3 regions of the Streptomyces sp. NBC_00554 genome follow, and region 3 is predicted to be linked to each of the others. Evidence: riboswitches for the same ligand, from Rfam matches in the RefSeq annotation. Region 3 holds a riboswitch; each other region holds the start of a gene.
What was found. Region 3 has a riboswitch for thiamine pyrophosphate ahead of OG266_RS12135 (thiamine ABC transporter substrate binding subunit). Riboswitches for the same ligand answer to the same signal wherever they lie in the genome.
Positions count from the first base shown of each region.

Region 1 (3,969 bases), 2.3 Mb from region 3:
ACCGGCGTCCTGGCCCCCACCGGCTCAGCAGGGGCGGTGGGAGCCTCCGGTCGGCCGGCCGGAGCCCCGGGGCGGTCGGCCGAGACCACCAGGGCGGCCAGCAGGGTGGTGACCGGTACCGCGGCGACCAGGCCGATCGAGCCGACCAGCGTGCGCACGATCTCCTCGGCGACCAGTTCGCTGTTGGCGACCGTGCCCACGCTGCTCTCCGCGATCGAGAAGAGCAGCAGCAGCGGCAGCGCCGCGCCCGCGTACGCCAGGACGAGCGTGTTGACGACCGACGCGATGTGGTCGCGGCCGATGCGGATGCCCGCGCGGTACAGCCCGCGCCAGCCCATCGAAGGGTTCGCCTCGTGCAGTTCCCAGACCGCGGAGGTCTGCGTCACCGTCACGTCGTCGAGCACACCGAGCGAACCGATGATGATGCCCGCGAGCAGCAGACCGCTCATGTCGATGGACGGATAAAGGCCGTGGATCAGACCGGTGTTGTCGTCGGTGTTCCCGGTGAGTGACGCCCAGTCGATGAACCCGGAGCCGAGCAGCCCGATCAGCAGCAGCGAGAGCAGCGTGCCGATCACCGCCACCGAGGTCCGCGCCGACAGCCCATGGCACATGTAGAGCGCGATCAGCATGATGGCACTGGATCCGACGACCGCCACGACCAGCGGGTTCGAGCCCTGCAGGATCGCGGGCAGGATGAAGAGCGTCAGGATCATGAAGCTGACGGCCAGCGCGATCAGCGCCATGACGCCGCGCATCCGCCCCACGACCACGACGACCAGCGCGAAGATCCCGGCGAGCACCGTCATCGGGATCCTGCGGTTCACATCGGTGACCGAGTACTGCAAGTCCTTGGGCGCGGAGGGCTCGTACGCGACCACGACCTTCTGGCCCTCGTGCAACTGGCGTGACTGGTCCGGCTGGACGATCTCGGTGAACGTACGGCCCTTGTCGTCGCCGGTGTCGACCCGGATCGTCGCCTTCTTGCAGTCGCCCGTCGCCTGCTGCTGCGCGGAGGAGCCCTCGGCGGTGGACGTGTCGCCGGTCGGCGTCTCCCCCGAGGCGTTCACGGAATCGCAGTCCACCTTGTCGACCTTGGTGACCGTCGCCTGCTGGGTCTGCCGGTCGAAACCGACACCGGTGCGCTCGTGCCCCGGGGCGCCGCCCGGCCAGAGCACCACGAGACCCACGACGACCGCGGCGGCGAAGGGGATCAGCACCGCGCCGATGACCTTGCGCAGATGCTTGGAGACGGGAGCGGCGGGGCCATGGCTGTGACTGTGCGAGTGTCCGTGGCCGTCGCCCGGTCCGTGCCCGCCACCGGATCCCTGCCCGCCGCCCGGCCTTTGACCGTCGCCGGGTCCTCCGCCACCGCCCGGACCGTGTCCGTGGCCGTCGCCAGGACCATGTCCGTGGGGCGGCTCGGACGGCGGAATCGGGGGCTGCTGCATCGTGGTCACCGACCGATCATCGCAAGAACGGACAGGGCCCACTGTTCAGCGCGCCCGATGTGACGCTAGCGTGGAGGCACCTTTGCACACGCGGGAGCTCGGAGCACCGGGCTGAGAGGGCGCTGACCTTCGTCGTAGCGATGTTTCACATGAAACATCGGCAGACGGAAGCCGCTGCGTCGACCGCCGAACCTGTTACCGGGTAATGCCGGCGTAGGGAGTAGGTCTCATGACCAACAAGGACGCACGCACGCCTGCCTCCAGCCAGACGGACGGGGTTTCCGCACCGTCCCAGAACGGCGAGGCCGGGCAGTCCATCGGCTGGCACAAGGCGTATGTCGGGGGTTCGCGCCCCGACCTGCGGGTGCCGGTCCGTCAGGTGCACCTCACCAACGGGCAGTCCGTCACGCTGTACGACACCTCCGGCCCGTACACCGATCCGACCGTCGACACCGATGTGCGCCGGGGTCTGGCGCCGCTGCGCGAGAACTGGATCATCGCCCGCGGCGACACCGAGGAGTACGCGGGGCGCCCGCTCCGCCCCGAGGACGACGGGATCAAGCACACCTCACCGCGCGGAGGTCTCCGCAACCTCGACGCGGTCTTCCCGGGGCGGCCGCGCCAGCCGCGCCGGGGCCGCTCCGGACTGGCTGTGACGCAGCTCGCGTACGCCCGTCGCGGCGAGATCACGCCCGAGATGGAGTTCGTGGCGGTCCGCGAGAACGTGGACGCCGAGGTCGTACGCGAGGAGATCGCCGCCGGTCGCGCGGTGCTGCCCGTGAACGTCAACCACCCGGAGATCGAGCCGATGATCATCGGCAAGCGGTTCCTGGTGAAGGTCAACGCCAACATCGGCAACTCCGCGGTGACCTCCTCGATCGAGGAGGAGGTGGACAAGATGACCTGGGCTACGAAGTGGGGTGCCGACACGGTCATGGACCTGTCCACCGGCCGTAACATCCACACCACCCGCGAGTGGGTGCTGCGCAACTCCCCCGTCCCCATCGGCACGGTTCCGCTCTACCAGGCGTTGGAGAAGGTGGACGGCCGCGCCGAGGAGCTGACCTGGGACATCTACAAGGACACGGTCATCGAGCAGGCCGAGCAGGGCGTGGACTACATGACGGTCCACGCGGGCGTGCGCCTGCCGTTCGTGCCGCTGACCGCGAACCGCAAGACCGGCATCGTCTCGCGCGGCGGCTCGATCATGGCGGCCTGGTGCCTGGCGCACCACCAGGAGAGCTTCCTCTACGAGAACTTCGAGGAGCTCTGCGAGATCCTCGCGGCGTACGACGTCACCTACTCGCTCGGCGACGGGCTGCGGCCCGGGTCGATCGCGGACGCCAACGACGCGGCGCAGTTCGCGGAGTTGAGGACGCTCGGGGAACTCAACACGATCGCGAAGCGTTTCAATGTTCAGACCATGATCGAAGGCCCGGGACATGTCCCGATGCACAAGATCAAGGAGAACATCGACCTTCAGCAGGAGATCTGTGATGAAGCTCCGTTCTATACGCTCGGCCCGCTGACGACGGACGTCGCGCCTGCGTACGACCACATCACCTCCGGCATCGGTGCCGCGATGATCGCCTGGTGGGGCACGGCCATGCTCTGCTACGTCACGCCCAAGGAGCACCTGGGCCTGCCCAACCGTGACGACGTCAAGACCGGCGTCATCACCTACAAGATCGCCGCCCACGCAGCCGACCTCGCCAAGGGGCACCCAGGTGCGCAGGTATGGGACGACGCGTTGTCCGACGCCCGCTTCGAGTTCCGCTGGGAGGACCAGTTCAACCTGGCCCTCGACCCGGACACGGCACGGGAGTTCCACGACGAGACACTGCCGGCCGAGCCGGCCAAGACGGCCCACTTCTGCTCCATGTGCGGGCCGAAGTTCTGCTCCATGAAGATCTCGCACGACATCCGACGCGAGCACGGAGGCACGCAGACGGAGATCGAGGAGGGTATGGCTCAGAAGTCCAAGGAGTTCGCCGCCGCGGGCAATCGGGTCTATCTGCCGTTGGCGGACTGAGGCCGCGCGTACGAGGGGTGTGGTGGCCGGGGTCGTCCGATGCGCGGAGTTGTGCGCGTATGTGTATCGGACGGCTCCGGTGCCGGGTTCTCTCGGCAGACTGGGCGCATGACATCCACATCCATGAGCAAGGGTGCCAATCTTCCTGTCGAGGCCGGGGCCGTACACGTGGTGCTCGGCTGGTCCGGGGGGTCCGGTGCGCCGGACGCCGATGCCTCCGCGCTGCTGCTCGGTGCGGGTGGACGGGTGCGGGACGACGGGGACTTCGTCTTCTACAACCAGCCGCAGCACGCCTCCCGTGCCGTACGTCATCTCGGGAAGCGGCAGGACGCCGGGGCCACGACGGACACGGTCGAGGTCGACCTGCGTGCCCTGGAGCCGGACATCGAGAGGGTCGTCCTGTGCGCCTCGGCCGACGGGGGCACCTTCGGTGAGCTGTCCGGGCTGACGCTGAGGCTGCTCGACGCCGGGACGCGGGACGAGCTC
Region 1 is NZ_CP107799.1:5,121,175-5,125,143, forward strand. It holds gene OG266_RS22460 (YibE/F family protein) at 1-1,460, opposite strand, end outside; TPP riboswitch at 1,532-1,688, shown strand; gene thiC (phosphomethylpyrimidine synthase ThiC) at 1,681-3,483, shown strand; gene OG266_RS22470 (VWA domain-containing protein) at 3,592-3,969, shown strand, end outside.
Region 1: another riboswitch for thiamine pyrophosphate. It lies ahead of thiC (phosphomethylpyrimidine synthase ThiC); the one in region 3 lies ahead of OG266_RS12135 (thiamine ABC transporter substrate binding subunit).

Region 2 (3,969 bases), 4.7 Mb from region 3:
TTCATCAGGGTGCCCGCCTCGATGAGTTTGCGGCCCTGCGCCAGATCCCTGGGGCGGCCGACCGCCAGGAGGGCGACCAGGCGGCCGTCGTGGAGCCAGCAGACCGTCCAGGCGGCGCCGGACGGGTCGCCGCGCCAGACGGTGGTGTCGGCGGGGGCGTGGTGGCCGACGTACTGGACGAAGCGTCCGAACTGCTCGGACCAGAAGTACGGGACGGGGTCGTACGCGACGGGGGATTCGCCGATGATGTTCGCCGCCACCGTGCGCGGGCCCTGGAGGGCGTTGTCCCAGTGGTGGACCAGAAGGCGGTCCTCGTACCGGCCCGAAGGGAAGGAAGCGCAGTCGCCGACCGCGTAGACGTCCGGAGCGGAGGTGCGCAGATGGTCGTCGGCCACGACCTCGCGGTGGGCGCCGAGCTCGATGCCCGAGCCGCTGAGCCAGGCGGTGGCGGGGCGCGCGCCGATGCCGACGACCACGGCGTCCGCGGGCACCCGGGAGCCGTCGTCCAGGACCACCGCGCCGGGCTCGATGCGCTCCACGCGCGCGTGCGTGCGCAATTCGGCCCCGCTGTCCGCGTACCAGGCGGCCATCGGCTCGGCGACCTCGGCGGGCAACGCCCCGGCGAGCGGCCGGTCGGCGGCCTCGACGACGGTCACCACGCACCCCGCGTCACGCGCCGCCGTGGCGAACTCTGCGCCGATCCAGCCCGCCCCGACCACCACGATGTCGTGCTGCTGGGCGAGCACCGGACGCAGCCGCTCGGCGTCGTCCAGGGTGCGCAGCAGATGGACCCCGGGGACGCCCTCCGCGCCCGGCAGCCGGATCGGTTCGGCGCCGGTCGCGACGACCAGGACGTCGTAGGGCACCGGGCCCGTGGCGGTGTCCAGCTCATGGTCCTCGGGGCGGACGCCGAGCGCCTCGCGGCCGAGCTGCAGTTCGATGCCCAGTGCCTCGAAGTCGATGTCGAAGGCGGAGCCCTCGGCCTTGCCGAGCAGCACGGCCTTGGACAGCGGTGGCCGGTCGTACGGCTGGTGCGGTTCCGCCCCGATCAGCGTCACACCGCCGTCGAAGCCCTGTTCTCGCAGGGCGACCGCGGTCTGCACGCCCGCCATGCCGGCGCCCACGACGACGACCTGCCGTACCGTCCGTTCCTGAACCCGCGTCTTCTCGGTCACCTGATCACCATAGACAGCTGACGATTTGTCAGTCAGCGGGCGTGCTCAGTGACCTGTTCCACATCGCCCGTCCTGACCTGCGCCGCTCGTCCCGGCCTCGTCCACGTCGCTCGGCCCGACCTCTTCCACGACGCTCGTCCCACTGCCTCGCTGCGACTCCCACTCCCAGGTCTCCTCCAGCCGCACGCGCCCGTCGGGCAGCTCCGCCACGCGGGACACGCAATGCCCCGAGGAGGTGCTGCCGTCGCGCTTCAACTGCACGTACCGGAAGTCGAGACGGTCACCCTCGCGGGTACCCAGGAGATGCCCGCGTACGACATCGCCGCCCGCGTAGTCGGCCCAGATCTCGCCGTTCCGCTCGTGGTAGGTGAACCGGGTGCGGGTACCCACCTGACCTGGTGCCTGGTCGGCAACCGGGGACAGGACGAGGCCGTCGAGCGAACGGGCCATGGACGCGGGCTCCCTTACTGAGACATACCGCAGCGGGCTAGGCTGGCCAACGTAAAGCACTCGCGGGAGTCCGGACGCACCGGGCTGAGAGGGAGGCTGGGACGGCCTCCGACCGTACGAACCTGATCCGGGTCATGCCGGCGAAGGGAGGGGCTGGACGCCCATGTCGCGTACACCGTCAGACACATCCCAGACATCAGACGCATCTCTCGCATCTCTTGCATTCCAGTCTTCGGGCACCTCGGACGTCCTTGTCATCGGGGGCGGAATCATCGGTCTTGTGACGGCCTGGCGGGCCGCGCAGCGCGGGTTCACTACCGCGCTCCTGGACCCCGAGCCCGGCGGTGGCGCCGCGCAGGTCGCGGCCGGAATGCTCGCCGCCGTCACGGAACTGCACTACGGCGAGCAGACCCTGCTGGGCCTCAACCTCGCCTCCGCGGACCGCTACCCGGACTTCGTCGCCGAGCTCACCGAGGCGACGGGCCAGGACCTCGGCTACCGCCGGTGCGGCACCCTGGCCGTCGCACTCGACGCCGACGACCGCGCCCACCTGCGTGAACTGCACGCCCTGCAACGTCAGTCGGGGCTCGACTCGGAGTGGCTCAGCGGGCGTGAGTGCCGCCGCCTCGAACCGATGCTCGCGCCCGGCGTACGCGGCGGACTGCGGGTCGACGGCGACCACCAGGTCGATCCGCGCCGGCTCGCCAAGGCCCTGGTCACGGCGTGCGAGCGGGCCGGAGTGGTGTTCCACCGGACGTGGGCCGAGCGCCTGACCGTCGTACGGGACCGGGCCGCCGGAGTCGTCACCGCCGACGGCACGGAGCTGTCGGCGGAGCAGGTGGTCCTCGCCGCGGGCAGCCTCAGCGGGCGCCTCGCGGGCGTTCCCGAAGCCGTACTGCCACCCGTGCGCCCGGTGAAGGGGCAGGTGCTGCGGCTGACCGTGCCGAAGCCGTACGCGCCCTTCCTGAGCCGGACCGTGCGTGCCGTCGTCCGCGGCAGCCATGTCTATCTCGTGCCGCGTGAGAACGGCGAGCTCGTCGTGGGCGCGACCAACGAGGAGCTGGGCTGGGACACGACGGTGACCGCGGGCGGCGTGTACGAGCTGCTGCGCGACGCCCATGAGCTGGTCCCCGGGATCACCGAGCTGCCGCTCACCGAGACGCGCGCCGGACTGCGCCCCGGCTCGCCGGACAACGCGCCGCTGCTCGGCCCCACCGAACTCGACGGGCTCCTGCTGGCGACCGGGCACTACCGCAACGGCGTCCTGCTGACCCCCGTCACCGGTGACGCGCTGGCGCATGCCCTGGCCACCGGCGAACTCCCGGAAGTGGCACGCCCCTTCACCCCCAAGCGCTTCAGCCCGGCCCTCACGGAGCAGCCCGCATGAACCTCCTCGTCAGCGTCTTCGTCAACGGAGAGCGGCAGCGGATCGCCGCGGGAACCGCTCTCGACACGCTCGTCGCGGCGCTCACCCCGGCCCCGTCCGGCGTCGCCGCCGCGCTCAACGAAACCGTCGTCCCGCGCGGGCAGTGGTCGTCCACCTCCCTCTCCGAGGGAGACCGCGTCGAAGTCCTCACCGCCGTCCAAGGAGGCTGACCCATGGCCGACGATCCCTTTGTCCTCGGTGGTACATCCTTCTCGTCCCGTCTGATCATGGGTACGGGGGGTGCGCCCAGCCTCGACGTCCTGGAGCGCTCGCTCGTCGCCTCCGGCACGGAGCTGACGACGGTCGCGATGCGGCGCGTAAACGCTTCCGTGCACGGTTCGGTGCTGTCCGTGCTCGACCGGCTCGGCATCCGGGTGCTGCCGAACACGGCGGGGTGCTTCACCGCCGGGGAGGCCGTACTGACCGCCCGTCTCGCGCGGGAGGCTCTCGGCACCGACGTGATCAAGCTGGAGGTCATCGCCGACGAGCGCACCCTGCTGCCCGATCCGATCGAACTGCTCGACGCGGCGGAGACGCTGGTGGACGACGGGTTCACCGTGCTGCCTTACACGAACGACGACCCGGTTCTCGCGCGGAAGCTGGAAGACGTCGGCTGCGCCGCGATCATGCCGTTGGGCTCGCCCATCGGATCCGGGCTCGGGATCCGCAATCCGCACAACTTCCAGCTGATCGTGGAGCACGCGCGCGTGCCGGTCATTCTGGACGCGGGGGCCGGTACGGCGTCCGATGCCGCGCTCGCGATGGAGCTGGGGTGTGCGGGTGTGATGCTCGCCTCGGCCGTGACCCGGGCGCAGGAGCCCGTGCTCATGGCCGAGGGCATGCGGCATGCGGTGGAGGCGGGGCGGCTCGCCTATCGCGCGGGGCGGATTCCTCGGCGGTACCTCGCCGAGGCGTCGT
Region 2 is NZ_CP107799.1:7,466,628-7,470,596, reverse strand. It holds gene OG266_RS32905 (NAD(P)/FAD-dependent oxidoreductase) at 1-1,112, opposite strand, end outside; gene OG266_RS32900 (hypothetical protein) at 1,221-1,625, opposite strand; TPP riboswitch at 1,678-1,791, shown strand; gene thiO (glycine oxidase ThiO) at 1,789-3,012, shown strand; gene thiS (sulfur carrier protein ThiS) at 3,009-3,221, shown strand; gene OG266_RS32885 (thiazole synthase) at 3,225-3,969, shown strand, end outside.
Region 2: another riboswitch for thiamine pyrophosphate. It lies ahead of thiO (glycine oxidase ThiO); the one in region 3 lies ahead of OG266_RS12135 (thiamine ABC transporter substrate binding subunit).

Region 3 (3,969 bases):
TTCCTGCTGCTCGCCGTGGTCAGCGACACCGGCGCGTACGCGATCGGCTGGCGCTTCGGCAAGCACAAGCTCGCGCCGCGCATCAGCCCCGGCAAGACCCGCGAGGGCCTGGTCGGAGCGGTCACCTTCGCGATGGCGGCGGGCGCGCTGTGCATGGAGTTCCTGATCGACGACGGCACCTGGTGGCAGGGCCTGCTCCTCGGCCTCGCGGTCGCGGCCAGCGCCACGCTGGGTGACCTCGGCGAGTCCATGATCAAGCGGGACCTGGGCATCAAGGACATGGGCACGCTGTTGCCGGGCCACGGCGGCATCATGGACCGGCTGGACTCGCTTCTGCCCACGGCTCCGGTCGTGTGGCTGCTGCTGGTGATCTTCGTCGGGTCCGGCTGACCTGCGGTTTTATCGGTTGGGGGCTCGTTGTCCACAGGGCGGCGAGTCCCCCTCCGTATGTCTGCGACACTGGTACAGCCATGCCTAAGCCCGGAGAACTCACATTCGTCGCCCCGCGCGGAGCCAAGAAGCCGCCGCGGCATCTCGCCGATCTCACGCCTGCCGAGCGTAAAGAGGCGGTTGCCGCGATCGGTGAGAAGCCGTTTCGTGCCAAGCAGCTGTCGCAGCACTACTTCGCGCGGTACGCGCACGACCCCGCGGAGTGGACGGACATCCCGGCCGCCTCGCGCGGGAAGCTTCAGGAGGCGTTGCTTCCTGAGCTGATGACGGTCGTGCGGCATCTGTCGACCGACCAGGAGACCACGCGCAAGACGCTGTGGCGGCTCTTCGACGGCACGCTCGTCGAGTCCGTGCTGATGCGGTACCCGGACCGGGTGACCATGTGCATCAGCTCGCAGGCCGGGTGCGGGATGAACTGCCCGTTCTGTGCGACCGGGCAGGCCGGGCTGGACCGGAATCTCTCCACCGGCGAGATCGTGCACCAGATCGTGGACGGTATGCGGGCGCTCAGGGATGGGGAGATCCCGGGCGGTCCGTCGCGGCTCAGCAACATCGTCTTCATGGGCATGGGTGAGCCGCTCGCCAACTACAAGAGGGTGGTCGGCGCGATCCGTGCGCTGACCGACCCCGAGCCCGACGGGCTCGGCCTCTCGCAGCGTGGCATCACCGTGTCGACCGTCGGGCTTGTCCCGGCGATCAACCGGTTCTCCGACGAGGGCTTCAAGTGCCGCCTCGCCATTTCTCTCCACGCGCCGGACGACGAGCTGCGCGACACCCTCGTACCCGTGAACACGCGGTGGCAGGTGCGGGAGGTGCTGGACGCCGGCTGGGAGTACGCGGCCAAGTCGGGGCGCCGGCTCTCCATCGAGTACGCGCTGATCAGGGACATCAACGACCAGGCGTGGCGTGGTGACCGGCTCGGGCGGATGCTCAAGGGCAAGCCCGTGCATGTCAATCTCATCCCGCTGAACCCGACCCCGGGTTCGAAGTGGACCGCCTCGCGGCCCGAGGACGAGAAGGCGTTCGTCGAGGCGATCGCGGCCCACGGGGTGCCGGTCACCGTCCGGGACACCCGTGGTCAGGAGATCGACGGGGCCTGCGGTCAGCTCGCGGCCACCGAGCGGTAACCTGGCTGGGAACAACCGCACAATCCACATCTTCATATTCCGACAGGGGAGCGCCACAGCGCTGAGAGTGCGGTAGCCGGGTCACCGGTGGGCCGCAGACCCTCAGAACCTTGCCCAGGTCATTCTGGGTAGGAAGTTCGGTCAATACTCAAGCTGTTGCGCCCTGCCCGGGAACTCTCAGGGGTTCCCGGGCAGGGCCGCGTCTCTTCCTGGTCATCCCAGGAGGAAATCAGTGAGCAAGAAGAGGACGATCACGGCCGTCGTTGTCGGCCTGGGGCTGGTCACGCTGTCCGCGTGCGGCTCGTCCGGCAGCGGGAGCAGTGACGCTGACTCCAAGACCGTCACCCTCGTCAGTCATGACTCCTTCACCTACTCCAAGGACGTGCTGAGCGCCTTCGAGAAGGAGTCCGGGTACACCGTCAAGGTCCTCAAGGACGGCGACGCCGGGCAGGCCGTCAACAAGGCGATCCTCACCAAGGACAATCCGCAGGGCGACGTCTTCTTCGGCGTCGACAACACCCTGCTGTCCCGCGCGCTCGACAACGGGCTGTTCCAGTCGTACGAGGCCAAGGGCTCGGACCTGATCCTCCCGGAGTACCGGGTCGACGAGGACAAGCACCGGGTCACGCCCATCGACTCGGGTGACATCTGCGTCAACTACGACAAGGCCTACTTCAGCGAGCACAAGCTGACGCCGCCGCAGTCCTTCGACGACCTGATCAAGCCCGAGTACAAGAACCTCCTCGTCACCGAGAACGCCTCCACGTCCTCGCCCGGCCTCGGCTTCCTGCTCGGGACCGCCGCGAAGTACGGCGACGACGGCTGGCAGGACTACTGGACGAAGCTCAAGGCCAACGGCGTCAAGGTCGTCGACGGCTGGGAGCAGGCGTACAACGAGGAGTTCTCCGGCTCGGCCGGGGGCAAGAAGGCCAAGGCGGACCGGCCGCTCGTCGTCTCGTACGCCTCCTCGCCGCCCGCCGAGGTCATCTACGCCGACCCGAAGCCGACGACCGCGCCGACCGGCGTCGCGACCGGCACCTGCTTCCGGCAGGTCGAGTACGCGGGGCTGCTGAGCAACGCGAAGAACACCAAGGGCGGCGAGGCGCTCATCGACTTCCTGATCACGAAGCAGTTCCAGGACGACATGCCGCTGAACATGTTCGTGTACCCGGTGGTGGAGGGCGCGAAGGTGCCGGCCGAGTTCACGGAGTTCGGTCCGCAGGCCAAGGACCCCGAGACCATGGCCCCCGCCAAGATCGCCGACAACCGTGACCAGTGGGTCAAGTCGTGGACCTCGCTCGTACTGAAGTAACGCCCCGGGCGCGTAAGAAGTCCCGTCGGGGAGACGCGGCGCGGTTCGGGCTCATGGCCCTGCCCGTCGCGTTCTTCGGCGTCTTCTTCGCCTACCCGGTCGCGGCGATCGTGGCCCGTGGTCTCAAGGTCGACGGGGTCTGGCAGTTCGGGCGGATCTGGGATGTGCTCGCGCAGTCCGACATCCGGCACGTCCTGTGGTTCACCACTTGGCAGGCGCTCGCGTCGACGGCGCTCACGCTGCTGATCGCGCTCCCCGGCGCGTATGTCTTCGCGCGCTTCGATTTCAGGGGCAAGCAGGTTCTGCGGGCGGTGGTGACCGTGCCGTTCGTGCTGCCGACGGTCGTCGTCGGTACGGCGTTCCTTGCGCTGGTCGGCCGGGGCGGGCTTCTGGACGAGCTGTGGGGCGTACGACTGGACACGACGGTCTGGGCGATCCTGCTCGCGCATGTCTTCTTCAACTACGCGGTCGTCGTCCGCACGGTCGGCGGGCTGTGGTCGCAGCTCGACCCGCGTCAGGAGGAGGCCGCGCGGATGCTCGGCGCCTCCCGACTCGCGGCCTGGCGCAAGGTGACGCTGCCGGCCCTGAGCCCGGCCGTGGCCGCCGCCGCGCTGATGGTCTTCCTCTTCACCTTCACCTCCTTCGGTGTCGTGCAGATCCTCGGCGGTCCCACCTTCTCGACCCTCGAAGTCGAGATCTACCGGCAGACCTCGGAGATCTTCGACCTCTCCACGGCGGCGGTGCTGACGATCATCCAGTTCGTGGCGGTGGGCGCGATCCTCGCCGTGCACGCCCGGACCGTACGGCGTCGGGAGACCGCTCTGCGTCTGGTGTCCCCGGAGGTGACCGCACGCAGGCCGCGCGGGGTCGGGCAGTGGGCGCTGCTCGCCGGTGTGCTCGCGAGCATCGCCGTGCTGCTCGTGCTGCCGCTCGGCGTGCTGGTCCAACGGTCCCTGGACGCGCCCGACTTCGGGTACTACAGGGCACTGACCTCCGACGACAGCGGCATCTTCCTAGTTGCGCCGATCGAGGCGATCGGCAACTCGCTGCAGTACGCGCTCGCCGCCACCGCCATCGCCG
Region 3 is NZ_CP107799.1:2,811,897-2,815,865, reverse strand. It holds gene OG266_RS12145 (phosphatidate cytidylyltransferase) at 1-390, shown strand, start outside; gene rlmN (23S rRNA (adenine(2503)-C(2))-methyltransferase RlmN) at 471-1,577, shown strand; TPP riboswitch at 1,612-1,730, shown strand; gene OG266_RS12135 (thiamine ABC transporter substrate binding subunit) at 1,810-2,889, shown strand; gene OG266_RS12130 (ABC transporter permease) at 2,865-3,969, shown strand, end outside.